Linked DNA regions of Ketobacter alkanivorans. The protein of the gene in region 1 interacts with the protein of each later gene in a pairwise test. Links are inferred from orthologs where the notes say so. Each region holds a gene or a part of one and is shown on either strand. Other genes may lie near its edges.

Evidence for each region.
Region 2: the proteins of Kalk_RS09940 (region 1) and Kalk_RS12430 interact in binary tests that used the Escherichia coli proteins (3 or more experiments, as listed by UniProt). The link is inferred for Ketobacter alkanivorans from one-to-one orthologs.

The regions. Positions count from the first base shown.
Region 1 is NZ_CP022684.1:2,291,107-2,306,851, forward strand. What follows is about bases 4,365-7,108. They hold Kalk_RS09940 (succinylglutamate desuccinylase), read left to right. Parts: upstream 4,365-5,163; coding sequence 5,164-6,054; downstream 6,055-7,108. Other genes in these bases: Kalk_RS09935 (type IV pilus assembly protein FimV), read right to left, coding at 4,365-4,963; Kalk_RS09945 (N-succinylarginine dihydrolase), read right to left, coding at 6,034-7,108. Outside these bases: Kalk_RS09930 (LuxR C-terminal-related transcriptional regulator), read left to right, coding at 437-3,154; more of Kalk_RS09935, read right to left, coding at 3,176-4,364; more of Kalk_RS09945, read right to left, coding at 7,109-7,362; astD (succinylglutamate-semialdehyde dehydrogenase), read right to left, coding at 7,349-8,824; astA (arginine N-succinyltransferase), read right to left, coding at 8,817-9,848; Kalk_RS09960 (long-chain-acyl-CoA synthetase), read right to left, coding at 9,924-11,741; Kalk_RS09965 (PqiB family protein), read right to left, coding at 11,857-14,160; Kalk_RS09970 (paraquat-inducible protein A), read right to left, coding at 14,153-14,770; Kalk_RS09975 (paraquat-inducible protein A), read right to left, coding at 14,754-15,389; Kalk_RS09980 (hypothetical protein), read right to left, coding at 15,420-15,745. UniProt on the Escherichia coli protein: Transforms N(2)-succinylglutamate into succinate and glutamate.
Region 2 is NZ_CP022684.1:2,899,137-2,915,013, forward strand. The notes cover bases 4,827-7,702. They hold Kalk_RS12430 (TetR family transcriptional regulator), read left to right. Parts: upstream 4,827-5,886; coding sequence 5,887-6,519; downstream 6,520-7,702. Other genes in these bases: Kalk_RS12425 (efflux RND transporter periplasmic adaptor subunit), read right to left, coding at 4,827-5,645; Kalk_RS12435 (cation-translocating P-type ATPase), read right to left, coding at 6,497-7,702. In the rest of the region: Kalk_RS12415 (putative bifunctional diguanylate cyclase/phosphodiesterase), read left to right, coding at 1-1,481; Kalk_RS12420 (efflux RND transporter permease subunit), read right to left, coding at 1,453-4,596; more of Kalk_RS12425, read right to left, coding at 4,599-4,826; more of Kalk_RS12435, read right to left, coding at 7,703-9,199; Kalk_RS12440 (ATP-binding protein), read left to right, coding at 9,321-11,462; Kalk_RS12445 (imm11 family protein), read right to left, coding at 11,452-12,015; Kalk_RS12450 (AHH domain-containing protein), read right to left, coding at 12,012-12,620; Kalk_RS12455 (aldehyde dehydrogenase family protein), read right to left, coding at 12,726-14,159; Kalk_RS12460 (acyl-CoA thioesterase), read right to left, coding at 14,179-14,619; Kalk_RS12465 (iron-containing alcohol dehydrogenase), read right to left, coding at 14,645-15,808.

The DNA.
Region 1 (15,745 bases):
GCATATCCAGTTTGTGCAAACCGGACGCCGTACATAGGTATGGGAGGGGGGGCGAAGGATGGGCTCAAACACTTAAGCTAGATGGATTAATAGACAACTTAAAGCAGCTGATTAATGTTGTTCCCGCGTAAACCTTTGCAATCAAATACATTATTTTGTGACTAAATTGAATTTTAGAGGAGAACGTACATGTTTTCTAAAATCGTTTACGCTATAACCACTTTATAGTACTTAAGTACCTGAGATCAGGCCCACTCGTAAATCAACTGCTTTATAACAGGGCGTTTTGTTGCAGATACCCGGCTTAAGTACAGGGCGGCATGATTGGAAGCCATTGCCGCAACAAGCACCTGAACATTACAATCACACAAGAACATCGCAATACACTAACTTTTGTTCGAATAGTAGGCCGAGGTGGGCTCCAGCAATTTTCGCGATGATATTACCTAAGAAGAAGACCGTAGAAACGGCGACTGGTTCCGATTTTTTACTGCCCCGGAGCCGGCTAACAAATAAAATTCTTCATGCCAAGGCCGACACCATCTGGATCGGTTCGCCTAAAGGCCTGGGCAAAAGCGTTTTAATACATCAGCTGCATAAATCACTGCTGGAGCGCTTGCCCTCCAATCGGGTGATCCTGCTGCAGCTGACTCATGATAATGACCTGGTGGATTTGCTAGCAGCACTTAACCAGGTCAGAGACCACCTCAATCTGCGACCGGCCGCAATACCCACCGCCGCCACAGAATCACTGACAGATATCCTCGACACCCTGGCAGACAAAGCCAGTAGCACGAAACACCCGCTTCATTTGCTGGTGGATGGATTGGAAACCCGACTTAACGGATCGCTGATACACTATTTGACTCAAAGCTGCCATGCGCTGTCTGGGCGAGTACGGCTCTACCTGGGAGTAGATAACTTCGTCCCCCTGCTTCCCAATGCTCTATTTCTAGATCAGCGTCACCTACATCTGGATATGCAGGATCTGCGCATGAACCGAGAGGAGCTGAACGATTACTTTCAGCTTCACCTTGGCGATTCCAGTGAAAAGGAAGTAACCCGCGTTCTGAAAAAAACCGATGGTATACCCTCCGCAATAGCCTTGCTATTGGATAACTATGATGAAAGCGTTGCGCATCAGTGCATGCTGTTGACAGAATGGATTGATCAGAACCTGTTGTGCTACCTGGACCCCATGGAAATGGCACGATTAGCGGGGCTATCCCTGCTCTCGGAATTTGATGTCAATCAGGCATCTCAAGTGATCGGCGTACCACCCACAGAAACCCGCCACTGGCTGCAGCACTATATTCCGCTTTGTTTCAATCCACGTGAAGATAACGGCCTGTTTGTGTGGTCGAAGCTAATGCAGCCGTTCTTTTTTAACCTGATGATGGAGCGTTACAAGGATCTGTTACCCGACATCTTCAAGCGGGTAGAGCCCTGGCTGGCTAGCTCAAACACCAGCGATCGCTGCATGGACTACATAGTCGCCTGCATAGAAAAGCCCTGGGCATGCGACATGTTACGCTCTCGTTGCAAAACCTGGTATGGGCAGCGAGATGCCACTTCCGTCATTCAGCTGGCAGAAAGGATTCCCAGCTCAGCCCGTCTGCGTCAACGCGAAATTGCATTTTATTACTGTTGGGCGCTAATCATACACAAACGCATTAGCGATGCCCGTTCATGGCTAAAAGAAGTCGAGCGCAGCGTTGATACGGCACCATTTGATGGTAACTTGAGTGCACTAAAAGACAATATCGCCGTTCTTAATGCACTGGCCAGCTTCTTTGATATGCCCCGGCCTCCTTGCAGTGTGCGGGTTGGTTTGCTAGAAAGCTGCATGAACCGGGCAAGCCTGTTTCAGGGCGAAATATTAAGCTTGTATGCCAACATGCTGCACGCCGTAGGAACCTCCGATGTATCTAAAAACGCCCTGAAGCAAGCCATCAATTTTCATGAAGGTAATAACAACTTACCCCACGTAAGCCACGCCAAAATGCTACTGTGGCAATGCGAATACAATCAAGGCAACACGGATACTGCCTTGGCAGAGGCCCAGGCTTATCTCTCTAGCCTGCATACACTGAACCTACATTGCAGTGATTCCGACGAGCTTCGTGCCTTAGCATTATCGACAGCAATGATTAAAGCGGGCCTGGCGGAGCTGTTATATGAGCGAAACGAGTTATCACAAGCAAAGGCGCTTTATGAGGAAGCCATTCCCGAACTGGTAAATTCCGATTGGAGTTACGTCAGCGTAATCGCTCATATTGGCATGATCCATCTTTACATCAGCGAAGGATCACTCGAAAAATCACTGCAAGAAATCGAGCGCATTAAACAACGCGTACCGAATCGTGAAAACACCAGTCTGGATGCCATCCTGTGCTTTGAATCCATGCGCATATTGCGCGCCCAGGGAAAGTCCGTACTACCAGCTGCATCTGAATACGGAATGGATATCCAGCACCTTAGTGTTGAATCATTGTTTATGGATCAATACAGCAAGGAACGCCTTTATTGGATTAAATGCTATATCATGATGTTAATTGAGCAGAAAAATTACACGTCTGCTCTCATATACAGCGTTAAAGGATTAATCAAAAGCCTGGGTGCCAACGACCATCGTTGCCGAGTACTGTTCTCGAACGTTAAAGCGTTTTGCGAATTCAAACTGAACCAGCATGCAGACGCGTTCAGCAGCATGAACATTTCCATGCAGCTGGTACAAAAGCATCAGTTTATTCGCGCTTTATTAAACGATGACTTCGGCTGGAGCGAACTATGGCACCACATGGATGATCGACAGGAGTTTGGAGCAGAGCTAGTGCCGAGTTTTCTATCCGAGATGCGCTCCTGCATGATGACGAGAGAACAAAACCTTAATATAACCCCGCCACCCCAAAGCCGTCAGGACACGATGGTGAGACAGGAGAACTCTCGAAAATTAGGCCTAACCGATAAAGAATTCGAGATCCTGACACTATTGGCAGAAGGTCTGTGTAATAAAAAAATCGCCAGCCGCTCTGAAATAGCACTCACCACGGTAAAATGGCATTTACAAAATATCTTTGGCAAGCTGCAGGCGCGCAACAGAACTGAAGCGGTCGTCAAAGCACAGGAACACGCCATTATTGGCAAGATCTGATACCCGTTCAGCTCACAGCCGTCAGCCTGCGTTACGGTGCAGGCTCGCATATTCACCCTGATCACGCAACTGTGAGGCAGCCTGCAACAGATCATCATCCCCGATACGCTCCAGCACCTCCATTTGCTCATCAAATGCCTTCCAATCATTGGTTTGCGCATAGACTTGCATCAGATACAAACGTAAATCCTTACGGGCAGGACGCTTGGCGATTTCGGTCAAAATAACGTTTAGAGCCTTCTGATACTGGTTATACAGAATATAAAGTTCAATCATTTGATCGACATCGTCTTTGCTGGCCTCATCTTGTTCACGCTTGGCCTGCATGACCACCGCTTCCTGGTGAGTGACTTTCTCTTTGATATGGTGAATAGCCTGGCGCACCTGTTCCGGTGAATCGGATTTACTGCGATCCCGTCTTGTGCCAAACACCAGCTCATATAAATCTTCATCACGGATTTCCTCTGTCCGCTTTATTTCTTCAACCTTACGAGCACGCAAGCCCATCAACACGATCAAAATACCCAGCGGAATCATTGCCAACAAGTACCAGAATCCAGACCCAGACTTCTCAATTAACATATTGGGCCCACCTGCCCCATCGGCAATCAGATCCTGGGCTACTGCCAGGCGAGGCTGCTCCTGCTCAGTTACATCGATGTCCATATTGACTGGCTCGACCACTTCGTTGCTGGCAGGCATAGGATCAACTGCAGGGCTAGCCTGCAATGAAGGTGGTGGTGCCAAATCAGCTGGCGCAATACTGTCTGAATCATTCAGCGCAATATGCTGAGATATTTGTTCTGCCACAGAAATCGTCTGCTTCATCAACTGCTGCTGATTCTGCACCTGAGCCAGCTCTGCACGGATCTGCTGCTGAAACTCCAGCAGCTGAGCACGTTCATTTTTCAGTTCCGCCAACTGCGCCTTTAACCGTTCCAGCTCACTGGCCTGCTCCACATCGTTGTCAGGACTGACTGGGTTCACGGTAACCGTGGAGCGCTCAGTATCGGCAAACTCAATTTGGGTTTCTGATTGACTATAGGTTTGGGTGTCCACCTGATCCAGAGACATAGCTCTCGATCTCGGCTCAGGCTGCACTGGGATCGAAGGAACCGATAAGGTCGCGCCTAATTTCAGGTGATTACGATCCCCGCCCGAGAACGCTTGAGGGTTTTCGGCATACAGCAGATCCATGGTCTTCTGAATCGATAATCCTGTTTCCGCACGGAATGCCTTGGCAATCTTCCACAAAGAATCACCTGCTTGAACTACATAAGCCCCATCCAACTCAACGGAATTCGCACGCGTTATAGATTCGTCGCTGTTAGGCTGCGCGAAGGTCTGTGGCTCTGCCTTTGCAACCGCCTGAGCCAGCACCGGACTTAGAACAGGTTGTGTGTTACGTCTACCCGCGGCGTAGAGAGGGGGATCAAGCAAAAGATTGTAACGGCGGAAGGTGGTGCCCGTAGGCCAACTCATTTCAATCACAATATCAAGAAAAGGTTCAACCACACGCTTGGCAGTTCGAACCAAGATCGCCTTTTCTCCGTTATTGTTGGTTATCACATCGAATTGAATATCACCATGACTCGCTTCGTAGCGAGCATCGAAGCGGTCGTACACGTCAGTACGGGCCAGCTTAACTCTGATTTGCCCAGCATCGAACTCACGGGTGGAAAATAGCTGAATCTGCGCAGTCAAAGGTGCGCCTAAATAGGATTGGACGTCGATATTCCCCAAGCCCATTCCATTTGCAATACCAGCGTGCAAAGCAGCGCCGGCCAATAACATCGACCTATACTTCATAGCTAATCTCGAATGCTAACTGAAATCCCTGCTTAAAATGTAGACCATTTCACAGAATAACGGTCAAGGAACATACAGAAACCCAACAAAATTAAGCAATCAGCAGTATTTGGCGCGAAATGACCGAACAAATGTAATTACATTTGTGAACTATATTTCTAACAAGCATAACAGATGCATCCAAAATCAGAGTGAAGCCCATGGAGCAATGGTTCGAACAGGTATTTTTCTTCCCATCTGCAACCACAACAGGTTCTGCTGGAGTCGTTCTAAGCTGTGGAATCCACGGCGATGAAACCGGGCCTATCCACCTTATTCAAACCATTCACCAACTGCTTGTAACAGGCCACCTACAAACCCAACGGCCATTACTGCTGATCTACGGCAACCCTAATGCAATTAGAGATAACAAACGCTACGTAGACTTCAATCTAAACAGATTGTTCGGGCCAACATCTCACACAGGCGCAGAAACCCTTCGTGCCGGTGATCTCATGTCGGCCTGCTCCCGCTTTCAACGCCAAGTTGGCCATGTGGCCTGCCATCTGGATCTGCACAGCACGATCAAACCTTCACTGATTGAGCGCTTTGCTTTACGCCCAATCAATAACAGATGCTCCTCCATTCAATGGGGTACTCACTTGGTTAACGCTGGTTTTGGTGGCTTGGTTCAGCAATCCCACAGAACTCAAACGTTTGCCCAATTCACCTGCGACTCGCTGGGGTGCGACAGCTTCACTCTCGAATGTGGCAGCCATAGCCAACCCGACATCACGCAGTTCGAAGCTCTAAAAAACTGGATACTCACGCTACTAGCTGACCCAGGTTTTCTGAACCAACAGGCCTCGCGCACAACGGCGAACTCAACTTTTAAACACTTCGTTGTCAAGGAGGACATCATCAAAACAACAAGCCAGTTCAAATTTCTAATTGACGAACGTACCCCCAACTTTACGCTGCTGCCTATCGGCACTGATGTATACGAGGATAAGAATGGCATACTAAAAACATCTGAAGCACGCTATACCCTGTTCCTAAACAGCAAAGTAGAAATCGGACAACGTGCAGGGTTACTGCTGAGCAACATCTAACAAATAACTGGGCAAACCCAATAATTCATACAAATCCTGCACTACATTAATCATTCTCTTAGCAAACTCCCAGTCCGCCAGCTGCTTCAGTGTTAACGAATCGGGATAACGAGTTTCAACGAACTCAACCAGCCGGTGGTGTAGCTCATCACTGAGCAGCACTTTGCCCTGCAGTGCGGCTACCTCAGCATCATTCAAACTTATCCGCAAACGCAAACAAGCAGGCCCGCCACCGTTAGCCATGCTTTGCTGTAAATCCAGGTAGCCGATCTCCTGCAAATTAAGAGCCGGGCCTAGATGCGTTTCAATATAATGCCGAACTTTTTCATTACGCGAACATTCAATCGGTAACAACATTATGGGGTTGTTCCGATCACCCAGGATCTGGCTGTTAAATAAGTACGTATTAACGGCGTCCTCAAGCGGTACATCTCGCTCAGAAACCTCCACAATATTAATACTACCCTCACTTTTCTTTCGCAGTTCCTCCATTACAACAGGCTGGTTCAAAAACGCTTTTTCGTGGCACAACAACAAGCCATCGTGGGATACCGCAATCACATCATTATGGAACACACCAGAATCAATGGCATCCGGGTTTTGCTGAACCTGCATACACCTGCTTTCATCCAAACCACTAAACCGAATCAATGCAGAGCAGGCTTCTCGTGTTTGGCGGGCTGGATACCGCACAGGAGCTTCTCCACCTTCAACCATCCTTCCGTATACAAACATGTGTACAGCTGGCTTATTCTGTAATGCAAAACTCATATGGTTTGCCGCACCTTCATCGGCAAATTCAGCTACTGAAGGTAAGGGAGATTCGACCTGAAAATGATCACTATTGGAAAACACATATCGAAGCAATTCGACGGTCCCAGCCACCTCGATGCTGCGATGAACATTGCTGACCAAGTTTGCTGGCAGGATGATGCAACGTCCACTGCGATTATCCCGCGAAGGTATAACGGTAGCCGCATTGGCCAGCCACATAGAAGATGCCGAACTACACAGACTTAAAATCTGCGGGGCTTGATCCCATGCATTAGCAAGCACCACCTCTGGTGTACCGCGGAAACCAAGCCGTCGCAAGCTGTTTATGTCGGGACGCACCTGTGGCGGTAACACCCCTTGAAGAAAACCTCGATCCATAAGCCAGCGCATCTTAGCAAGCCCCTGCAGCGCTGCTTGCTTCGGGTTTGATTGCTCCCCTTGATTACCGATTGAAGCTACGTTGCCAAACGACAGCCCCGCGTAATTATGCGTGGGCCCCACCAAGCCATCAAAGTTTATTTCACGCCAACGCATGAAGAATACCTGGTGGCATACTTGCCGGTAAATTTACCTGATCCGAACTGAGCGACACCACAGGATAAGCGCAATAATCAGCGGCATAGTACGCGCTTGGATTATGATTGCCACTAGCCCCTACACCGCCAAACGGAGCCTCGCTGCTGGCACCGGTCAACGGCACGTTGATGTTGACTATACCGGCCCGAACTCCGTGATAAAAATGTTCATAGTGTGCAGCGTGATCTGAGATGAGCCCAGCAGCCAAGCCAAACCGAGTTGAATTGGCTATGGCAATGGCCTCATCCAGATCATCATAACGGTACACTTGCAACACCGGGCCGAACAACTCATCATCCAACGCCTGCGAGGATGCACTCATATCCACCACGCAAGGTGTCATCAGCGTCTGGTTATCGTTGAGTATTCTGGGCGGTAACATAATGCTTCCACCAACCTGTTGCAGCAACTGTATACCATGCTGCAAATGTGTCACAGCATCCGCACTGATTACAGCAGCCATAAAGGGCTGTGGCTCTGACACCCCCGCTGCAACCGTCAACTTCCGACTAGCGCTGATCAACTGCTCCAGATAATCATCCCCCCAATCACCCTTAGGCAAAATCAGTCTGCGAGCACAAGTACAACGCTGACCACTACTAACAAATGCCGAGAATAACGTAGCAAATAGAGCCGCCTGCGTGCGTTCCACTGGCTCTACGATTAAGGGGTTGTTACCTCCCATCTCAAGCGCTAATACTTTGTGGGGCTGCCCAGAATACTGCTGATGCAGATAACGCCCAGTCTGCGCGCTACCGGTAAACAGAATGCCATCAATCTGCGGATGATCCACTAACGCTGCACCGGTTACCTTATCACCACACACCAAATTCAATACACCATCGGGCAAACCCGACTGTTGCCAAAGTTTCACAACAAAGCAAGCAACCGCCGGGGTAAGTTCGCTAGGCTTAAATAGGAGCGTATTTCCTGCTATCAATGCAGGAATAATATGCCCGTTAGGCAAATGTCCGGGAAAATTAAACGGACCAAAAACTGCCAGAACTCCATGGGGTTTATGATTAACGGTAAGGTGCCCTTGAGCGGCATCAATTGCTGTACTGCCGGTGCGGTCATTATACGCCCGCAGTGAGATTGCAGCCTTGCCTATCATGGCAGAGACCTCAGCTCGCGCATCCCATAGCGCCTTACCGTTTTCTCGCGAAATCAAGAGCGCGAGCGCTTCTGACTGCTGCAGTAACGCCGCCACAAAACGGTCGATATAGCCCATTCGCTCTGCGATATTCAAACGACTCCAGGCGGGAAACGCCCGCCTCGACGATGCCACCGCCGCATCAACCTGAGAATGCTGAGCAGCGCATCCTCGCCACACTTCTGTCGCGTCCACCGGATTTGTGGAAATCCACTCGCCGCCCTCTCCGCTGATCCATCTGTTATCTATCAAGATGGCTTCATTCATGGCTTGGCACCTCCCTTCTCAGATCGATACAGCAGGCTTTTTCATTCTCTCCAAGATTAAGCAAAGCCCACGCCTGATTTGCATCATATGGATAGGCATCACCACCTTCATTCATCAACAAGCTACAGCGAAAGCCCAACCGATCTGGATTGCATATTAGTAACGGCTGTCTTGCCAGTCCGCCTACTTGGGCAGCGCTGGCCATAAAGCTATCACGTATTGCGCGCACTCTGTCTACATAGCATTCCAACGTCGGGCCAGCATCAAAGATATCCACACACCCCTCATACCTGAAACCTTCAGACTCCAGCAACTTGGCAGCAGGCAACGTCTCGTCATGCACACGCGCAATAACATTGCGCGCTGCTTCGGGTAAAAAGTGTGTGTAAAACGGATAGCGGGGCATCAGCTCGGCGATAAACTGCTTCTGATTCAGTGCGGTTAAATAATCCGCCTGTGAAAAATCCATGTCAAAGAACGGGCGACCCAGCCCCTCCCAAAAAGGAGAGCTGCCTGCAGCATCCAAATACCCGCGTAACTCCGCTATCAGCTTATCTGCGAACAACTCAGGATGCTGGGCAATAAACAGCAAGCGACACTTAGACAGCAAGGCCCCTGCTTTGCTATGGCGATAGTCAGGATGCAAATAAAGCGAGCACAGCTCACTGCACCCACTGTGATCACTGGTTAAAAAGAGCGTGGGGAACTGATGATAAACATTGAGCGTTTGCGATGCGTGCACAATGGTGCTGACGCGGTAGGTATAGCATGTCTGATCAAGGCCAATTGCCGATTCAATGCCCGATAAGCCGATCAATTTTCCTGTGGCAGAATCCTCCAGCACAAACCAGAACAGGCCATCGCCATGCTGTGATAATGTCTCATGGGTATTGACCGCGCGGGTAAGCTTCTGAGAAAGGGTAGGCTCATCCATTGGCAGATTAGTGAGCCCACCGCCACTGGTTTGAGCCAGCTCTACAATTGCCTTGAGATCCTGACGTTGCGCCAGCCGTGTTACCAGCATCCTCGCCTCCTGATTGGAGAACCCAATGCCAGTAACTATAGGCTATTAGTGCGCGTTTCGGCCAGTGACGAATTCTTACAAGCGAATCTTGCCTGCCTCCAGCTCCTGAAACCGCTCCTGACTTAAAGCGGTGTACTCGCCAAGATTCTGATCCAGCATAAACACCGGATCTGCAGAGCGCGCAGGGTCGAAACCTTCTTTTTTTAGCTCAACCTTGCGATTCTTGAAGGTTCCGGTGATTTCATGCTCATCACGCACACGTACGAATAATGGTACAGCGTATGCTGGCAAGGATGAACTCAACACCTCAGCCAATGCCTTTCCATCAAACTCATCCACCGATCCATGCAAGGTAATCGCTGCCATTCCTGCACGCCCATCAGCATTAGGCACCTGCACTCCGTATACAACGGCCTGCTCAATTTGGTCTACATGCTTGAATGCCGCTTCAACCTCCGTGGTTGCCACATTCTCACCCTTCCAACGGAAGGTGTCTCCCAACCGATCAACAAACTGAATGTGCTTAAAGCCCTGATCACGCACCAGATCGCCGGTGTTAAACCAACAGTCGCCACTTTTAAACACATCCCGTAGCAGTTTCTTTTCACTGGCACTCGCATCGGTATACCCATCAAAGGGCGCGAGCTTGTTAATCTTGGTGATCAACAAGCCTACCCCGCCTGTTTCAACCCGATGCATCTTACCATTACTATCCCGTTTGGGTTGCTCCGTTTCCGGATCGCACTCCACCACCGCAAAAGGCAGCGGACAAAATCCGGCTGTGCAATCCACATCAAAACTGTTTACAAATGCCAGGTTACATTCACTGGCACCATAAAATTCACATATTCGCTCTATGCCAAAGCGCTCTTTAAATTCCATCCATATTTCAGGGCGCAACCCATTACCAATTACCACTCGTACATTATGCTGGCGATCCTGTTCGGATACTTCCCGATTCAATAGGTAACGACACAGTTCTCCGATATAGCAAAATACGGTAGCCTCGTGCTGACGCACCTCATCCCAGAAACGGGACACGCTGAACTTCTTAGTGAGTGCAACGCAAGCACCACTGGCCAGCGCTGACCCCCAACTGACGGTCAGTGCATTGTTATGGTAAAGCGGTAAAGGTACGTAGATGGTGTCCTCGTAGGTCATGCGTGCGGTCAACAAGCCCATACCCGCACCACCCTTTAACCAGCGCCCGTGAGACATCACCGACGCCTTGGGCATTCCAGTGGTGCCGGATGTGAAAATATAAAAACAAGGCTGTTTGCTTTGAATCTGCTTGGTCGTTATCGGATTTACACTGGGCATAAGCTCGGTCAGTGTCTCAAGATCTTCATAACCCAGCGGGCACTGGGACGGATCTGCTCCTAACCAAATATGCCGTATTGCCTGATTCTGCATTGGACCAAAGGGTGAATTTTCCAGAGCCTCAACGCTTTCGTCGCCCACCACCAATACTTTGGGATTAATCAGGCCCAGGCTGTGAGTCAGAACCTCATCCCGCTGATTGTAGTTGAGCATGCCAGCAATGGCCCCCAATTTGACTGCTGCAGCGGTGCAGGCGAGCATCTCCGGGCGATTCTCAGACATGATTGCAACTACATCACCCTCACCTACGCCCATTTTCTCGAACAGCGCCGCTATACGGTTAACCCAACCATTAAAGCTGGCGTAGCTCCAGGTTTTGTCTTCAAATTTCAACGCGGGTGATGCAGGATGGCGACGCGCCTGTTTTTCCAGTAACAGGCCGATGGACATTTTCTTTTCCGGGCCGGCACTCAACATGCTGCGGACACCGCTAAAAAACGCTGGCGCGTCAGGCACAGCCCGAAGCATACCAGTTGTGATTTCTGACAAACTAACTTGTTTATTGGTATTCATGATGGAAGGTTACTTATAATTGAAATTCTGCCCCCATGATCTCAAACTTGATTACGTTTAGCCAGACTGAGAAGTCTTGCCCATACGTTGCCAAAGCCAATAACAGCATCGTTGGCTATTTTACAGGTATTTTCGGCGACCAAATTAGCCATTCATCCTTGGCCTCAGCATGGAGCTTGAACACAGCCCCATTTTTGACAGAAGCGACACTTTGTTTGTGATCAGGCGTAGCAAAAGAAATTCCACCGGCCAGAATTGACTCAAGTGATTCCGTTTTGATACTGGCACCACTGAACAGCCCCACATTAATGTTCACACCACTGGCATCCCAAAAGCGGGTGCCCTCGCGCACCAGAACATGATAGGGAGACTTAATATTGGCATAAACCAACACTTCATCTGCCATCGGACCCAACTCATAACCGGTTACTTGGCCCACTTCAATGTCTCGGTAATATACCTGCAACCCCTCGCGGATTGAGTTTAACCTAGGAGCTTTCAACACCACATTCAAACCATTATCAGGCTGGCTCGGGGAAACAGGACCTGACAACGCAATAAAATCATATTGCACTGCTCCGTCGCCAGGTTTCACCTCCAAATATGGACCGTTTAACAAAGTATCCAGATTCGAGGCGCCGGTGATTCCAATCTTCGGTTGCACCAACCAGAAACGGCTCCCCTTTACAGCAAACTTCTCTGGATATTGTTGAATCAACGCCCGGGCGGTGATGCCATCCAGATCCGAATTCAACTCTATACTCTTTACCTCACCAACGGTGAAACCCTGGTACTTTATCAGCGTGCCGGCCTCCACACCCTGGCTATTGGGCAATCTAATGCGAACCGTTAAACCACTTTCCTGCGCCGAATCGTAATCGTCGTACAGATGAAAGACATGGCCATTAGCCACGCTATTGCCTGCCGTGCTTTTCGGGTTATAGAAAGCAATACCACCCTGCACGATACTGGTCAGAGATTCCGCCCGCACTTTCAACTTGGTAATAGAGCCAGACACGGATATACCACTGGCTCGCCAAAAACGAGTACTTTCCTTCACCAAGCTACTGTACTCCGGCTCAATTGTGATATCCGCTATCACACTTCCCCGTGAACGAGACAACGAAACAGCTTGCACCTGCCCAACTTTGATTTGCCGATACAATACAGGTGTACCGCGACTAACGGAGCTCAATTCCGGGCCCTCTATTTTTAGGTGCAGCCCTGCCCGGGAGTAATCAACCTTAGGGGGGGCTTGCAACGCGATAAAGTTACGACTGGGGGAAGCCTTCCTCTTATCAACAAATTCCATCTCAATATAATTGCCGTTAAGCAACGTTTCCAGCCCCGTGACCCCCTGCAACGACACCTCCGGTTTCACCATCCAGAAGCGCGTGGCCGAGGTAAGGTAGGGTTCTATCTCCGGATGAAAACTCACATGAGCCGATACTGATAAATTATCTTTCGAAAACTCTACCGACTGCACCAACCCTGCATCAAAACCATTAAATACTATTTTAGTCTTGCCCGGCTCCAGCTTGACAGGCGGGCTAAATTGAATCTTTGCCAACACACCCCGCTTCGCCGCTTCAAAATCATCATACAGCTGAAACACATCCCCATTGCCCGCCGCTGGGTTTGCATCGGTGATAGGCGGCGCATCAAAAGTAATACCCCCCTGTACAACAGAGAGCAGCGACTCAGCCTGCACCTTTAAACCACTTAGGTCCGCGCTGGCCCTAATTCCACTGACGTTCCAGAATCTGCTATTTTTACTGACAAGGTCTGCGTACTCAGGGCGAATGTGAACTCGCAGGCTAACTAAATCCTGCTGTGGCTTCAGGGCATATTGCGTAATCGACCCCACAACAATTTTCTTGAATAAGACTGGTGCATCAACATGTAAAGAGCCCAAGTCGCGGGCATGCAATTCCAAATGCAAACCGGGCACTTGACTGTCCATCGGGGGAGGCGAATCCAGCGCTTTAAAATAGTTTGATTTCTTCCCGCTCAGCCCTATTTTCACGCCGATATAATTACCCGTTACAATGGTTTCCAGCCCTGTCACTCCACTCAAACTGATCTCTGGCTTTACCAACCAGAACTGGGTGCTTTCGCGCAACAATGGCTCAGCTCGGCGATCAATCTCTACTGTTGCGAACACCCCTTCCAAGTCTGTGGTATCCAGGCGGATATCGGTCACCACACCTGCGGTAATCCCTTCATAAATAACTTTGGTTTTCCCTACCTCCATACCGGTACCGCTGGGAAAATCTATCGTAATTTCGATAGGCGACTCAACCAAGGACTTAACCAGCAACCAACCGCCTATGAACACAGCAATCATAGGCAGCAACCAGATGATGGAAATCGATTTGGATTCTTTTACCAACGCATCCTGGTATTCCTGATCAGTCATTTTTTTCTTCCTGCAAATCCCAAATCAAACGTGGATCGAAACTGTTTGCTGCAAGCATGGTTAACACTACAACGGTGGCAAAGGCTGTAGCACCAGGCCCTGCGGTTATCTGCGCCACTGACCCCAAATCCACCAAGGTTGCAAGGATGGAAATCATAAACAGATCCAACATGGACCAGGCACCAATTACTTCAATAATACGATACAGCACTGTGCATTCCGTTTTACTGAGTTCCCACTTAAAATGCACGGTGAATAACAACAACATAATGCCCAATAATTTTAGTATGGGTACGGCAATACTGGCCACGAAAACCACTATCGCAATGGGGATCATACCCTCTTCCACCAAACGAATAACACCGGAAATAATAGTATCGGGCTGGCCTTCGCCAAAATAGATGACAGTCATGATTGGATAAAGATTAGCAGGTAGCAGCAATACCCAAGCAGAGATCACCAACGCCCATGTACGCGATAAACTATTAGGTATGCGTTGGTGTAGGCGACTGCCACAACGGGGACAGGCTCCGCTGTGCTGTTGGGGCATCTTCACAACCAGTTGACAATCATGACACAGCACCAACCCTTCACTACGCGCGGTTTTCATTCAACTCTCCGCGATACTGACCTACTTTCTCCCATATTGCGTGGGTGTCAAACATGACTGTGTTCAATGTGGTAGACAGTAGCATACAGGAGAAGCAAATCATCCCCACCCCCATATGCACCTGACCGGAATCGATCATCTTTACGTAAGCAACCAGAATCCCGAGCATATACACTTCAAGCATTGCCCACCTCCGGATACGACTCTGGGATTTCAACAGGGTCACCAACAGTCCGCCATATTGGTTGCCTCGCGCCAACAGACAAATCATGAGCACCAACCCACTTTCCAGCATAGGCGCAAGAATACTGCAAAACAGCACCAGCGATGCCATCCACCAGAAGCCTGATTGAAAAAGGTGCAATACTCCTTTCACCATGGTATCGACCGCATCCAATCCCAACATATCGAAGGTCATGATCGGCATGAAATAGGCGGGCACCATTAAGGTGAGCGACGTAATGCTAAGAGCCAACCCTCGGCTGACAGGGTCGTTGACAGGTTTGCGTAACGTACCGTTGCAACGGGGGCACACCAATTTTTTTCCCATCGGCACCTCCACCCGGGCGAGCAGAGCATCACACTCGTGGCAGGCAATATGAGATTGATTGTACAGCATCGATTAACTCACCAAAAATTGGGGCAGAGCTTATTGTTCTTTAACAGCGATGCCACGGGCCTCAATATGGCCCCAGCTGATCAAATCAAACTGCTCTTTAAACACCACCTTTATGACCGCCGTGGCTCCAATATCTCGTGCTTTCTGCATCAATCCAAAACGAGCTTGGCGCTCAGTTGGAGCCGCACCAAACGGAGAGGCCGGACGAATTATCACCTCAAGAGGCCCGATTTCATCATATGGCACCTCCAGATCACGCTCAGTGACCAATATAGGATAGGACTCAATGGCAGAATCTTTACTGGAAGGGGGTACATTGGATGTCATACGGTAACCGCTGCATCCACTCATCAACA
Region 2 (15,877 bases), 610 kb from region 1 along the record:
ACATCGAGGTGCCGGGTGGTAGTTGGCAAATGGCGATTCGGCCGATAAACGGTTGGAATGCTCCGTTGGCTATCTATCTTATTTACGGCGTCATAGCCTTGTTGTTTGCGGTGTTGGGTGGCGCGGCAGCCTATTCTTTGCGGCGTTCAGTCACGATGCGTCTGGCCCATATGCGCCACCTTGAATCACTTTCCGCTATTGATCCACTGACCCGGATAACCAGCCGCTATCAATTCGAGCGCGATCTTGCTGAGCAGGTGACAGTGTGTGAGCGAGACGGTTGCGGGTTCACTCTACTGTTTATCGATCTTGATCATTTCAAGGAAGTGAATGACGGCTTGGGTCATGCTCGTGGCGATGAGTTATTGGTAACCATGGCAGATCGCATGAATAGCTGCATGCAACGAGGTGATCTGCTGAGCCGGATGGGAAGCGATGAATTCACGGCTGTATTTCGTGGTGTGACCTCGACGGTTGAAATTGAACGTCGAGCTGAAGAATTAATGGCGGCTATTAATCAACCGGTGAATATCGGTGGCCTGGATATTACTATAACCAGCAGCATTGGTGTGGCAGTGTATCCTGAGGATGGGCGGGATGGTGAAACGCTGATTCGCCACGCTGATCGAGCCAAGTTTGAAAGCAAGCGCTCGGGACGTAATACGCTGTATTTTTTCAATGCATCTATGCGCAACGAGGCAGACCTGTATATCGAGCTGACCTCGGCAATAAAGGCCGGGTTACAGAAGGATGAATTCGAAGTTTATTATCAGCCCATTTATGACCTGCGTCAGGGCGCTTACACCCGTTGTGAGGCGCTAATGCGTTGGCGCAGGGGCGGTAAAGACATGGTGTCTCCGGCCGATTTTATTCCTGTTGCAGAGCAGTCTGGTTTGATTATTGAGTTGGGTGCCTGGCTCGCAGATGAGGTGTTTAACTGCTATCAAATTATGCAGGCTGCGGGTTTACCGATGAGGTTTTCCATTAACCGGTCTGCGCAGGAGTTCAGTTCTTTGCGTCATACCCAGCACTTTATGAATCTACAGGAAAAGCGCGATATACCGACGCACGACATTACGCTGGAGATCACGGAATCTCTTTTGATGTCTGATAATCGTACTAAAAGCGACAATTTTCAGCTGCTAAAGGAGCATGGATTTTTATTCTCCATTGATGATTTCGGCACAGGTTATTCGGCGATAAATTATCTGCGCAGTTATCCTGCAGAGACCCTTAAGATTGATCGCAGTTTTATTTGGGAATTAGGCAAGTCCGAGCAGGCGGATGTTTTGGTAAGGGTTATTATTCAATTGGCGCAAGCGTTGGGTATAGCGGTGGTTGCAGAAGGGGTGGAAACCCCGCAACAGTTGGAACTGCTGCGGGATATGGGGTGTGATTATATTCAGGGTTTTTACCTGGCCAAGCCTATGCCCCAGTCTGAGTTCAAAGACTTTATTCGTGATGCTGTAGCGGCGTCATAGCCGTGGTGGTTGGCTCTGATGGAGTTGATTGCCGTGTTAGCCAGCGTCGCACGAATTGGTAGAACACAGGAACAAAGAGTACAGCCAGCAACGTTGCAGCGATCATGCCTCCAATTACCCCCGTGCCGATGGCTTGACGGCTGGCTCCGCCGGCACCACTGCTAATAGCCAGTGGCAATACTCCGAACGTGAAGGCCAATGAGGTCATCAGAATTGGGCGCAACCGCATGCGACAGGCATTGATGGTGGCTTGCAACAGATTGACGCCTTTTTCTTCTTCATCTTTGGCAAACTCCACAATCAGTATGGCGTTTTTGGCCGCCAGACCAATGATGGTGATCAATCCTACTTTGAAGAATACGTCGTTCGGCATGCCGCGCAGGTAGACTGCCGCCAGAGATCCCAGTACGCCCAACGGAACTGCCAGTACCACCGCGACGGGGATGCTCCAACTTTCATACAGTGCTGCCAGGCACAGGTATACCACCAGCAGCGATAACAGGAACAGGGCCGGTGCCTGGGCTTCGGATAATATTTCCTCGTAGGAAACGCCGGACCATTCGTAGCTGAATCCGGGGGGCAGCTGTGAAGCCAGTTTTTCCATTTCCATCATAGCTTCGCCAGAGCTGATTCCTGGTGCGGCCTGCCCGCCGATTTTCATGGAAGGCACGCCGTTGTAACGGGTCAGTCGCGGTGAGCCCATGGTCCATTCCAGATCTGCAAATGCGGAGAAGGGCACCATTTCACTTGATTGATTTCGCACACGCAATTGCAGAATGTCTTCGGGCAGCATGCGCGATGGAGCGTCTGCCTGCAGTATGACTTTTTGGACTTGCCCCTGATTCATAAAGTCGTTCACATAGCTCGAACCCAGCGCGATGCCCAGGGTGGTATTGATATCGCTGATGTCGATGCCCAGGGCGCGTGCTTTTTCCCGATCTATGTCCACTTTCAGTTGTGGTGTGTCTTCCATGCCTTCCGGCCGCAGGCCTTGCAGTTTTGGGTTTTGCATGGCCATGCCCAAAAGCAAATTGCGAGCCTGTGTCAGTGCTTCGTGGCCCTGGCCGCCAATATCCTTAAGTTGGAATTCAAAGCCGGTGGCGGTACCCAGTTCTGGAATGGATGGAGGGTTCAAGGGAAATATGATGGCGTCCCTTACACTGGAAAGCTGATTCCAGGCACGACCGATGACGGCATCAACATGTTGATCGGGGTGCTTGCGCTGATCCCAGTCTTTCAGTCGCACAAAGGCGATTCCGGCGTTCTGGCCACTGCCGAAAAAACTGAAGCCCGCTACGGACACTATTTTTTCCACATTGGGTTCATTCTGAAGGAAGTAGTTTTCCATGGAGCGCAGTACTTTGGTGGTGCGTTCCTGGGTGGCCCCGGCAGGCAGTTGTACAATGGTGATGAAGTAGCCCTGATCCTCCTGGGGAAGGAACGAAGTGGGCAGTCGCAAAGCAAAAAAGGTTACGCCACCAACCAGAATGGCGTACACCAGCAGTACGCGAACGCTGCGTTTCAGCAGATACCCCACGCCTTTTTCGTAACCTGCTGTGGTGCGATCAAACACCCGATTGAACCAGCCGAAGAAGCCTTTGGAGTGGGTCGCGTGACCACCTTTTAGGAGCGTGGCGCACAAGGCTGGGGTCAGGCTCAGGGCAAGAAAGGCAGAGAATAAAATGGAGGTGATCAATGCCAGTGAGAATTGACGGTAGATGGCGCCTACCGAGCCGCTGAAAAATGCCATGGGCACGAATACTGCCACCAGAACCAGCGTGATGCCGACGATGGCACCGGTGATCTGGCTCATGGCTTTTACGGTGGCTTGTCGAGGGCCTAGCCCTTCTTCGCGCATGATGCGTTCCACGTTTTCTACCACTACGATGGCATCATCCACCAGAATGCCGATGGCCAGCACCAAGCCGAACAAGGTCAACACGTTGATGGAGAATCCAAACAGGCCCATGCCGATAAAAGCCCCCATCACCGCCACCGGCACCACCAGGGTGGGGATGAGTGTGGCGCGCCAGTTCTGCAGAAACAGAAACATGACCAGGAACACCAGGACGACTGCCTCGAACAGGGTCTGCACCACTTCCATAATGGAGATGCGCACGAAGTCGGTGGTATCGTAGGGGATATCCCACTTCATACCCACAGGAAAGAACGGCGCCATCTGCGCCATGCGTTCTTTTATCAGGGCGGAGGTTTCCACTGCGTTGCCGGTGGGTGAAAGTTTGATGGCAAGGGCAGCTGCAGGTTGACCATTGACGTAGGCGGTTGATGCATAACTTTCACCACCCAGCTCAACCCGTGCTACATCCCTCAGCAGTACGCTGGAGCCGTTGGGGTTTACTTTCAGCAGCACTTGTTCGAACTCTTCCACGGTGTTGAGGCGACTGTCAGTCACCACGGTGGCATTGAGCATTTGCCCTACATTGGCGGGCAGGCCGCCCAATTCACCGGCAGCCACTTGCACGTTTTGCGATTGAATTGCACTCACCACATCGGTGGGTGTGAGTGAAAAAGCCGTGAGGCGGATGGGATCAAGCCAAATACGCATGGCGTACTCGGTGCCAAAGACCTGCGCCTCGCCCACCCCTTTGACGCGGCGGATTTCGTCCAGCAGAAAGGTATTGGCGTAGTTGCCCAGTGCGATGGAATCCATGCTGCCATCGCTGGAGCTGATGGTGAGGATCATCATGAAATTGCGGGTGGCTTTGTCTACGCGCAGGCCCTGACGGCGCACGGTTTCTGGCAGGCGTGCCTCTACCCGTTTTACACGGTTGTTAACCTCCACCTGGGCGATGTCGAAATCAGTGCCCGGTTGAAAAGCGATGGTGATGTTGGCGCTGCCATTGGAGCTACTGTCGGAGCTGATGGAAAGCAGCCCCTCAATGCCATTCATCTCTTGCTCCACCACCGAGGTGACGGTTTCTTCCAGAATCTGGGCAGAGGCACCGGGGTAAGTGGCGGTAACCCGCACCGAAGGCGGCGCGATATTGGGGTACTGTGCCACCGGCATGTCCATCACCGTCAGGGTGCCACCCAGCAGAATGATCAGTGCGATAACGCAGGCGAAAATAGGCCGATCAATAAAGAAGCGAGCCATGATTATTCACCTTCTGCATCGGTGTCTGCTACGATGGCTTTCACCGTCGCGCCGGGTTTGGCTTTTTGCAGGCCTTCGATGATGATCTGTTCGCCACCCTGCAGCCCGCTGCGGATGATCCAACGATCCCCTTGGGCGCGATCGGTTTTCACCGGCAGGGGCACTACCTTGCCGTCTGCCAGTACGGACATGACCATATCGCCCTGATTGCTGCGTATCAAAGCCTTCTGCGAGACAGTGAGTGCTTGCTTATATTCTGCCTGATCCAGGCTGACCCGCACGAACATACCGGGCAATAACAAGCGATCGGGATTGGGCAGTTGTGCTCGCAGCAGGATTTCGCCGGTACCCGGATCAACGGTCATTTCGGAGAACAGCAGCTTGCCAGGGTGCGGGTAGCTGCTTCCGTCCTCCAGCAGTACGGAGACCTTGGGATCCTGCACCGCCAGATCACGGCCGGCATTTCCCTGGCGTAAACGCAGCAATGCGTTGCTGGACTGAGTAAAATTCACATACAGTGGATCCAGTTGCTCAATGGTGGCCAGGTGAGTGGCCTCACTCTTGCCCACCAAGGCTCCTTCGGTTACCAGTGCGCGCCCGATGCGGCCAGTAATGGGCGCACGCACGCTGGCGTATTGCAGGTCAATGCTGGCGCGGGCGACGGCGGCCTTGGCAGAAGCCACGTCCGCTTCGGCCTGTTTGGCGATGGCGAAGGCTTCATCGTATTGTTGCTGGCTCACGGCTTTTTTGTTGAGCAGGTTAGCAAAGCGTTTTTGCTTCAGGGTGGCTTGAGTCAGATCCGCTTCGGCGCGGGCCAGTTGGGCCTCGGCGGCATCCAGATCGGCCTGCAGGGTGGCGGGGTCGATCTGGAACAGAAGCTGTTTAGCCTCCACTTCGCTGCCTTCGGTAAACAGTCGCTCTTGAATGATGCCTTCCACCCGGGCACGAACTTCTGCCGTGCGTAAGGCTTGAACACGGCCGGGCAGCGTGGTTTTCACCACCAGATGGCGAGGTTTTACCACCTCTACAAGCACTTCCGGTGGTGGCATTTGCATGCCTCCCGTTGCGGAGGTGGCGGGTGAATCGGATTCGTTGCAGCCCCAGAGGAAAAGGGTGGCAGCGATAATTATGCCCACGCATTGGCTTGATTTGGAGGGTAACATCTTGATAAACCTCGGTTATTTATTGAAAAGTGTAAGATCTTGGCTGGCGTATTCGATTGAATTACGCTTTAATCATACATTCGTGTATGTATAATTAGAATAGAGTATAGACAAAAGTAAACAAATCATGGTGAAAAAAACCAAAGAAGAAGCGCTGGAAACCCGCAATATGCTGTTGGATACGGCAGAGCAGGTGTTCAACGAAAAGGGTGTGTCTGGCACCACCTTGGCAGATATTGCCTGTGCTGCCGGGATGACACGGGGCGCGATTTACTGGCATTTCAAAAATAAGGCGGACTTATTTGATGCGATGTGTGATCGCGTGCGGCTGCCGCTGGAGGGGATGACGGCAGCCAACGCAGATGCAAATGTCAGTGATCCGTTGGGTGAGTTGCGCAAGACCCTGGATTACTTGTTTATAAAGGTGTCCACTGATATCCACCACCATCGCGTGTTTGATATTTTGTTCAACAAGTGCGAATTCGTCGAGCAGCTAGGCCCCATCATGGATCGTGACGCGCGGGTGCGTAAGCTGTTCCGCGAGCGCTTTGAGCAGGTTTTCGCCAACGCCATCCGCCTGGGTCAGCTGCCTGCCGATACCAATGTGAGCCTGGCGGTGAACGCCTATCTCGCGTTCACCAAAGGGATTCTGCGTAATTGGCTGCTGGAGCCCCATTCCTTCGATCTGTATCGGGATGGTATGCGTATGGTGGATGGCTATTTCGACATGCTTTTACTCAGTTCTGCCCTGCGCGACTAGTTTGTGTTTCAGTGCGCTTCTGCCGGTACAGGGTGAGCCATTTTTCCAGCTCAACCAGCATCAGTACACTGCCTGATCCTGCCAGTACCCATAACCATTCTTGTAGCGACAGACTTTTGGCCTGGAATAGATCCCGAAAGCCTGGCAAGTAATTGAACAGCATCTGCAGTGCAACCACTGTAACCACTGCAATCCAAACAGCGATTCCACCAAAGGGGCGTGGGTTCTGCCAAAGGGGCGTTTGGGTGCGGCAATTAAACAGGTAAAAAATTTCAAAAAACACCAGCGTGTTGACGGCCACGGTGCGGGCTTTCTCGATGGATGCACCTTGTTCTAGTGCCAGATAAAACAGTCCAAACACGATCAGAGTGCCCAGCGCACCGACAAAGAGTAATCGCCGTAACACAAAGCCGGTTATTAAGCCTTGTTTGATCGGGCGGGGTGGTCTGTTCATCGAGAGGGGCTCACTGGGTTCAAAACTCAGGGCCAGTGCCAGGGTGATGGCGGTGATCATGTTTATCCACAGAATCTGAGCAGGGGTGATGGGCAGCATCAACCCCAATAAAATGGCCACCGAGATCACGCTGGCCTCTGCCAGGCTGGTGGGCAGAATAAACAGGATCGCCTTGAGGATATTGTCGTATACCGTACGCCCCTGCCGCACCGCCGCCACAATGGTGGCGAAGTTGTCATCGGTGAGCACGATGTCGCTGGCATCCTTGGCGGCGTCGGTGCCTTTACGGCCCATGGCGATGCCAATATCTGCGGCGCGCAAGGCTGGTGCGTCGTTAACTCCATCGCCGGTCATGGCCACCACATGCTGTTGCTGTTGTAACGCCTCCACGATGCGCAGTTTGTGTTCAGGGCTGGTGCGGGCGAAAACGTCGCATGCCTGTACCTGCTGCGGCAGTGTATCCAGGTCGGTCTTATCCAGATCCGCTCCGGTCAGCACGCGGTTGGTCCTCAACCCCAGCACGCGGGCGATGGCCGCGGCGGTATGGGGGTTGTCCCCGGTAATCATCTTCACCCGAATACCGGCCTGCTGGCATTGGCGGATGGCATCAATGGCTTCCGCTCTGGGTGGATCAGTAATGCCCACTACGGCCACCAGAATCAGATCCTGTTCCACCATATCGTAGGTCAGTTCCTCCACTGGCGGGCTTGGTTTGTAGGCCAGAGCCATCACCCTGAGGCCGACGCTGGCCAATTCCTCTATGGATTGATTCCAGTGGTCGGCATCCAGTGGCTCTACGCCGTTACAGCCAAGCTGGTGGCTGCAAAATGGCAGCAGTCGATCGGGGCCACCTTTGATCAGGATCTCATGTTCACCCTGATGATTGTGATGCAAGGTAGCCATGTAGCGGCGCTCGGACTCAAAGGGCAGCATGTCGTTACGGGGCCATTCCTGCGCAGCGCGTTCTTCTGTTAGTCCAGCTTTCAGGGCGAGGCTGACCAAAGCGCCTTCGGTGGGATCTCCGCTCAGTTGCCATTGTCCATCTTTGCGAATGACCGTGGCCGTATTGCACAATAGCGACGTCCGGGCTATCAGGCTCAAGCGTTGCTCGTCGTCAGCTCTCAGGCTGTTTTGTGCAGCATCCAGAATGTTACCCACATCGCCATAGCCTTCCCCGCTTACGCTCAGGCTGCAATCTGCCAGCACTAACCGGGTGGCGGTCATTTCATTGCGGGTGAGGGTGCCGGTTTTGTCAGAGCAGATCACCGATACCGAACCCAGCACTTCTACCGAAGGCAGTTTGCGCACCAGGGCATGCAGCCGGGCCATCTTTTGCACGCCAACGGCCAGGGTAATGGTAACCACAGCAGGCAGGCCTTCCGGCACCGCCGCCACCGCGATGCCCACGGCTGCCTGGAACATGGCGAACAGGTCGTACTGGCGGGCAAAGATTCCAAACAGAACCATGGCGCCAGACAGTGCAATGATGATGTAGGTGAGCTGTCGAGCGAACTGCTCCAGACGCCGGGTCAGGGGTGTTTTGGGTACTTCAGCCTGCTGAACCAGTGTGCCAATATTGCCCAGCTCAGTGCGGACTCCAGTGTTGACCACCAGGCCAAGCGCCGTGCCGTAGGTAACCAGAGTGCCGGTATAGGCCATGTTGCTGCGCTCTGCCAGAGGGGTTGCCTCTGCCAGTTCACCATTGGACTTGGTGACCGGTTGGGATTCACCGGTGAGGGCAGACTCATCGCAGCGCAGATCCTTGACCTGAAACAAACGAAGGTCTGCGGGCACCCGATCACCGGACTGCAGCAGGATCACATCCCCTGGAACCAGCATCTCACTGTCCAGTGTTTCAACCCGATGATCCCGCCACACCTTGCATTCGGTGCGCACCATGTTGTGAATCGCACGCAGCGCGGCTTCAGCCTTTCCTTCCTGAACAAAGCCAATGATGGCATTGATAAGTACGACGCCGAATATCACCGTAGCGTCTATGACGTGCTGCATCAGCAGGGAAATACCGCCACTGGCCAGCAGTACATAGATAAGCACGTTGTTAAACTGGGCGGCAAAGCGCAGCAGAGCGGGGCGGGTGGGTGCTTCAGGCAGCTGGTTGGCGCCGAACTGGATGAGACGTTGCTGGGCCTCCTCTGCTGTGAGCCCATGTTGGGTCGAGGAAAGGCTGTTCATAACCGCAGTCAAAGTGTTCGAATGAAATATCACGATGTACAATCCAATTAACCATTATGGGTTGCAGGCGCTACGCTTATCAAAGAAGCTGCAACCTGAAGCTCTGCAATCATGTCAATCTTGGATGTGCAACACAATGGACTGGATCAGTAAAATGATAAATGCTGCGCGATTCAGCATCGGGCGTGAATCATTGGCGGCGACCTTCGATGAAGAGCTGCATTTTCACGCTGGTTGGGTCTTGGTGTTCAGTTGCGCCATGTCCCTGGCTTGGCTACCGTACATCCCGGTAGATCGTGTCTTGCATCCCGAACAGCCTGTTATCGTTTGGCTGAGATGGTGCCTGGTGGTGATCAGTGTTGCCGTACTGCTGTTACGGCGAGTGCCTTATTTGCGACAACGCAACCAGTATTTGATGACGCTGTGGGCATGCTATGCCATGACGGCAACAGGTGTGATCACCGGGCTCACCTCAGTTGATCCTACCTATGTGTCCGGTTTCGTTTTAGTGATTTGCCTGCTGCCTATGGTGCCGTTGCGCATACCTTTGTCCATCAGCATTTTAGTATTGGGATTGGCAGGTTTTTTTGGGGCGACCTATGCAATGGAGGTGGATCTTACCCAGGCTCGCGTACGTTATACGCTGAACGATATTATTGTGGCTTCGGTTATTGTTTTGTTCTTTATTTTTTTAATGAATACCTACCGCTATCGCACCTGGAAAAGTGCAAAAATCATCGAGCGTGAATCCTCCCGCCGGGTGCAACAGGCGGATCTTGAAAATCAGGCCAAGAGTCGATTCATTGCCACCATGAGCCATGAAATTCGTACTCCCATGAATGGCATAATTGGTATGGCGGAAATGCTGCATACCACCAGGCTGGATAAAGAACAGAAAAATTTTGTAGATGTTATCTCCTATTCGGGAAAATCACTACTGAATGTCATCAACGATATTTTGGACTATTCAAAAATTGAAGCAGACCGAGTCACCCTCGAGAAAGTTGAATTTAACTTTTATTCCCTGTGTGCGGAAGTGGCCACGGTATTCAAATCCACAGCAGGCAAAAACAGCATAGAGTTTGTGGTTTGTGTCGATCCCAATATTCCGGCCAGAATCAAAGCTGATCCATCCCGTTTGCGTCAGGTGATCCTGAATTTGATTGGTAACGCCTTCAAATTCACACGCGTGGGGCGAATTGAGTTAAAGGTTGAGAAAGGAAAAGACACACTGGATGGCGGTGAGCTGGAATTTATAATACTGGATACCGGTATCGGAATATCTCAGGCGCAACAGGCAACCCTGTTTAAACCGTTTCAGCAGGCAGACAGCTCCATCACTCGTGAGTATGGTGGTAGTGGGCTGGGTTTGAGTATTGCCAAATCATTGATTGAGTTGATGGGCGGAACAATCAGCGTCGACAGCGCACCACGACAGGGTTCTACGTTCAATTTCACAATGCATTACGAGGCCGCGTTGCCAGAACCGCAGAGTAAACATTTGCTTGCTCTTAAGAATGTGAAGATCTTATTGGTGGGGCGTCCCAGTCATTATGGTATGGAGCTGACACGGCATTTGCAGTTCAGTGGGGTAAAGGTCAGCACCGAGCGTACTATCGTAGATGGAATAGAGCGGTTATACCGTTATACGGATGGATTTACCATGGCGGTGGTTGATCTTGATAGCAACAGCGATGTTGATCCTTTGCTGATAGAGCGCTTGCAGGAAACTTGTGGATTGTTATCTCTGGAGTGCATGGTGCTGACTTCTGATGAATACCCCCGCTACGGCTTTAAGGTTATTAATAAACCTGTATGTGCATTTCAGTTTACTCACATTCTGGCACAGGCACTGGGGAAAACGGATGAAAGTGACAGGCCGCCAGGTGATGTCAAGACAGAGCAAGTGCTTGCCGATTGCTCAATATTGGTGGCCGAAGACAACGACATCAATCAGAAAGTGATTGCAAGCATGTTGGATAAATTGGGTGCGCGCTATACCATCGCCCACAACGGCCGTCAGGCATGCGCTGAATACGCTTCCAAGCATGCGCAATACGATGTAGTGCTAATGGATTGCGAGATGCCTGTGTTGGATGGCGAGCAAGCCACGCGACGGATACGAGAGCAAGAACGGGAACAGGGTTGGCCGCGTAAACCGATCATCGCACTGACCGCCCACGCCATGAAAGAACACATTGATAGTTGCGTGGCGGCCGGTATGGATGATCATATTGCCAAGCCGGTGGAAATGTCGATCCTGCAAGAAAAGATACTGGCAGCGATCAAAAAATAGATGCTAGATCTTCGCTGAATACCAATCCTTGCAAAGTGTGTGCTTCGATCAGTTTGCGATATTCATCGGAGCAAAAAATATTTTTGCCGTCGTCGAACTCACTTTTGAACAACAGTAGATCTTTTACGGCGGCTGGATTGAATTGCAGTTTTTTAACATCAATATAACCGCTTTCCTCAACCGTGCGCACGCTGGATGAGTCAACGGCATCCATGCCGGTAGATCGGGTGATGTGTAACAACCAATAGGGAACACCTTCGCACTGCAAAGGTAGCCATTCACCGTAGGGGCTCAGGGTGTCTTTAAGGGCCTCATAGGCTCTTTGATTCACCACCAGCTGATCAGTGAACCACAGTGTTACATCGGGTGGCTTGGTAACGTTATGTTTGTCACTGTCGTCAAAAAATTCAACCGGTAATGGCTGCCAGAAGGTCTCCCACTGGGCTTGTTCCAGTAGCGAAAAGTAGTCTGTGCCGAAACTTTCTTCCAGTACATCGGGGCTGATATCAAAGCTCAGAAATCGTGATCGATCAAAACGCAACTTATAAATCATGACCAGTTGGCTCCCGCTGGAAGACCTTCTTCTTTTTTCATCATGACATACTCAGGAAACGTGCCCTGCTGCAAATGGCGGCCGATTAATTGCAGATCCTGTCGGAAGTTCTTCGGTTGACGGATATTCATCAGACGAAAGCGCAACCAGAAGAAGTAATTATAACGATGAATGCGTGAGTGAGGCACAGCTTTAGGGAACGCCGGGTGGGGGGTTGCGGCCGTGTTACTGGGTAGCCAGCAACCGTTATCAGGGTCATCGATACGGATTTTCATGCGTGCCATCATGGCCCGTGTAACCACCGCGTTGTGGTGTTTGCCAGCAACGATGGCATGCGCATGACAGCTGTGAGGCCGGGTTTTGCCAACGGCCTCCAGATGGGCACCCAGTCGGCTGGAGTCATGCTGCTCAGCGCGCAGCTCGCCACTGTTCATCTCGGATGCTTGGGCCAAATACCGATCCAGGCCTTGTTGAACCTGGGCTGCAGTGATCAGGCGATTAATGTCGCTGTCGGTGATCTCGCCCTCTTTGTTAACGAAAGCGTCCGTTTCCCGATCCAGCAGGTTCTTTTCGTGAAAGGGAGTATCCCGGTCCGGTAGGCTCATGGCATGTCATCTTCAAATACAAAAGTGAATAGGCCCTAGCCTACACGGACAAAACTTAACCGAACAGTGACTATTTAACAAAAAACGAGCGTCCTGATGCCGTTATTACTGGAACGGATTGCGAATAACCATCAGGCGCAGTTCGGTCATGTCCTCCATGGCCCAGCGAATGCCCTCGCGCCCCAGGCCGCTGTCTTTTACTCCGCCATAGGGCATGTGATCCACCCGCCAAGAGGGGATATCACCAATCACCACCCCGCCCACTTCCAGCTCATCCCAGGCTTTTTGAGCCTGATACAGGTCTTTGGTAAAGATGCCAGCCTGTAAGCCGAAACGGCTGCCGTTGATGTCTTTGAGCACCTGATCGAAATCATCAAAGGGAGCTAGTATGGCCACTGGGCCAAAGGCCTCTTCGGCACAGACATCCTGCGAAGGGTCCACATTTTCCAGCAGTGTTGCCTGCAACATGGTGCCCTCGCGTTCGCCGCCGCACAGCAGAGTCGCCCCGGCTGAAACGGCATCGTTGATCCAGCCGTGCAAGCGAGAGGCTTCGCCTTCGCTGATCATGGGGCCGATGAAGGTTTGCGGATCTTTTGGATCACCACTCTTCAGGGCTTTGGTCTTGGTTACTAGCTTCTGCTTGAACTCATCGTATACATTGCTGTGTACGTAGATTCGCTGCACGCCGATGCAGCTTTGGCCAGACTGATAGAACGCGCCGAAAATAATGCGGGCAACCGCATCATCGATGTCCCAGTCCTTATCCACCACACAGGCGGCGTTGCCTCCCAGCTCCAATACCACGGGTTTTTTGCCAGCGCGGGCTTTTAGGGCCCAACCCACATCCGGTGACCCTGTGAAGCTGAGGAGTTTCAGGCGGTCATCTTCAGTGAGCAGGTCGGCGCTGTCACGGCGACAGGGCAGGATGGAAAATGCACCTTTGGGCAGACTGGTTTCCGCCAGGATTTCACCAATCAAGAGCGCGCCGATGGGCGTCAGGCTGGCAGGTTTCAATACAAAGGGGCAACCGGCGGCGATGGCAGGTGCCACTTTATGAGCTGCCAGGTTTAATGGAAAATTGAACGGGCTGATGAAGGCGCAGGGGCCGATGGGCACCCGTTTGGTCATGCCACTGTAGCCTTTCGCGCGCGGGCTGATGTCCAGCGGAATGGTTTCACCATACTGGCGCGATGTCTCTTCGGCGGCAATTTTGAAAGTGTCGATCAGGCGGGTTACTTCACCTTTGGCATCGTTGATGGGCTTGCCTGCTTCAACGCACAAAGCGTAAGCCAATTCATCAAAGCGCTCGCGAAACCGACTCACGCAATGTTCCAGTACGGCTTGCCGCTCAAACATGGGCATCTTGGCCATAGCATCGGCTGCACCACACGCAGCGCTGATGGCTTGATCCAATACCTCCGGGGTGGCCAGTGGCACTTCGGTGGCCAGCTCTCCGCTGTACTTGTCGTACACCTTGAGATCTTTATTGGCGTAAATGGCCTCGTTGGCCAGATAGTAAGGATATTCTTTCTTCAGCATGGGGATACCTGTAAACGCTCTATTGTGCGATCAATAATTTTTCCAGTGCGCTGCGGATCTGGGCAGGCATGGGTACGGATTTGTTTTCTGCGCGATTCACGAATACGTGAATAAAATCACCAAAGGCACAGGCTGTGTCTTCGCCTTTCTTAAAGATGCCCACGCCGTAGGTCACTGAGCTGTTGCCCAACTTGTTCACCCTCAACCCGGCTTCGATCTCATCTGGATAGGCTATGCCGGATAGATAACTGCAGCTGGAATTCACCACATAACCGACCACGGGGGCATTCTGAATATCAAGCCCACCCTGTTCGATTAAATATCGGTTTACTGCGGAATCAAAGTAGGAGTAATAGGTTACGTTGTTGACGTGACCATACACATCGTTGTCCATCCAGCGGGTGGTGATAGGATAAAACAATTTATAATCGCTGCGAGCGATGGGTTTGCTGTCTGTCATAGTGGTTGCTTCGTATCCTTTGTCGTTACCAGGCCGCTTTATAAATGGCAAGGGCATCTGCTTCAGTGACTTCTCGAGGATTATTCACCAGCAGGCGTTGTTGCAGCATGGCGTCCGCCGCTAATTTACTGATGAAATTCTCCGGCACCTTGCAGTCACGCAGCTTGTTGGGCAGTGCAACTTTTTCGATAAGTTTTTCGATCCAGGCAATCAGTTTGTCGCTGACCTCTTCATCGCTGCCTGAGGTGTATTCTTCTCCCATAATGATGGGGGCCAGCTCGGCATAGAGTGCTTTAGCGCTGGGTGCGTTAAAGCGCATTACGTGGGGTAATACCAGAGAATTACTGAGGCCATGGGGAATATGAAAGTGGCCGCCCAATGGATAGGCTAATGCATGCACCGCAGCGACAGGGGCATTGGCGAAGGCCTGTCCTGCCAGCAGCGCACCCAGCAACATATTGCTGCGGGCCTCCACATCACTGCCAATGCGCACAGCGGTTAATATGTTTCTGGAGAGCAAACGCAACGCTTCCCGCGCCAGCATGTCCGACACGGGATTCTTTTTATGGGCTGAGGTATAGGCTTCGATGGCGTGAACCATGGCGTCGATGCCAGTAGCGGCGGTAACCTGGGGTGGCAAACCTACCGTCAATTCTGCATCCAGCAGCGCGATATCCGGCTGCAATACCGGGGATACCACCCCGGCCTTGGTGGTCTCACCGGTGGTTACGATAGCGATAGGGGTTACCTCGGAGCCGGTGCCAGCGGTGGTGGGAACCTGAATAAGCGGCAGCCGGGGCTCTTTGGCGTTACCGACTCCGTACATGTCCGGCAGGGCCTGTTGGCATTGTGGGTGGGATAGAATGGCCACCAGCTTTGCCACATCCATGGAGCTGCCGCCGCCGAAACCTACCACTAAATCGGCATTGGCTGTTTTGGCAGCCGCCACGGCGCTGAGCACGGTACTGTCCGAGGGATCGGGCTCAACCTGGTCAAACACCTCCACGTGCACGCCAACCGCGCTGAAGCTCGACAACACAGGCTCGAGCAGTCCGGCTTTGATGATGCCCGCATCGGTCACCAGCATGACGGACGCAGCACCTTGTTGCTGACAGAGAGCGCCCAGTTGCTTGGCGCTGCCGGGCTCGTTGATGATGGTACGAGTTGTAGAAAACGTAAATGCCTGCATGAAGAAGGGCACCTCAAATAATGAACGCACAGATTTTACTATACTACCACGGTGCGTAATTGTGGATGG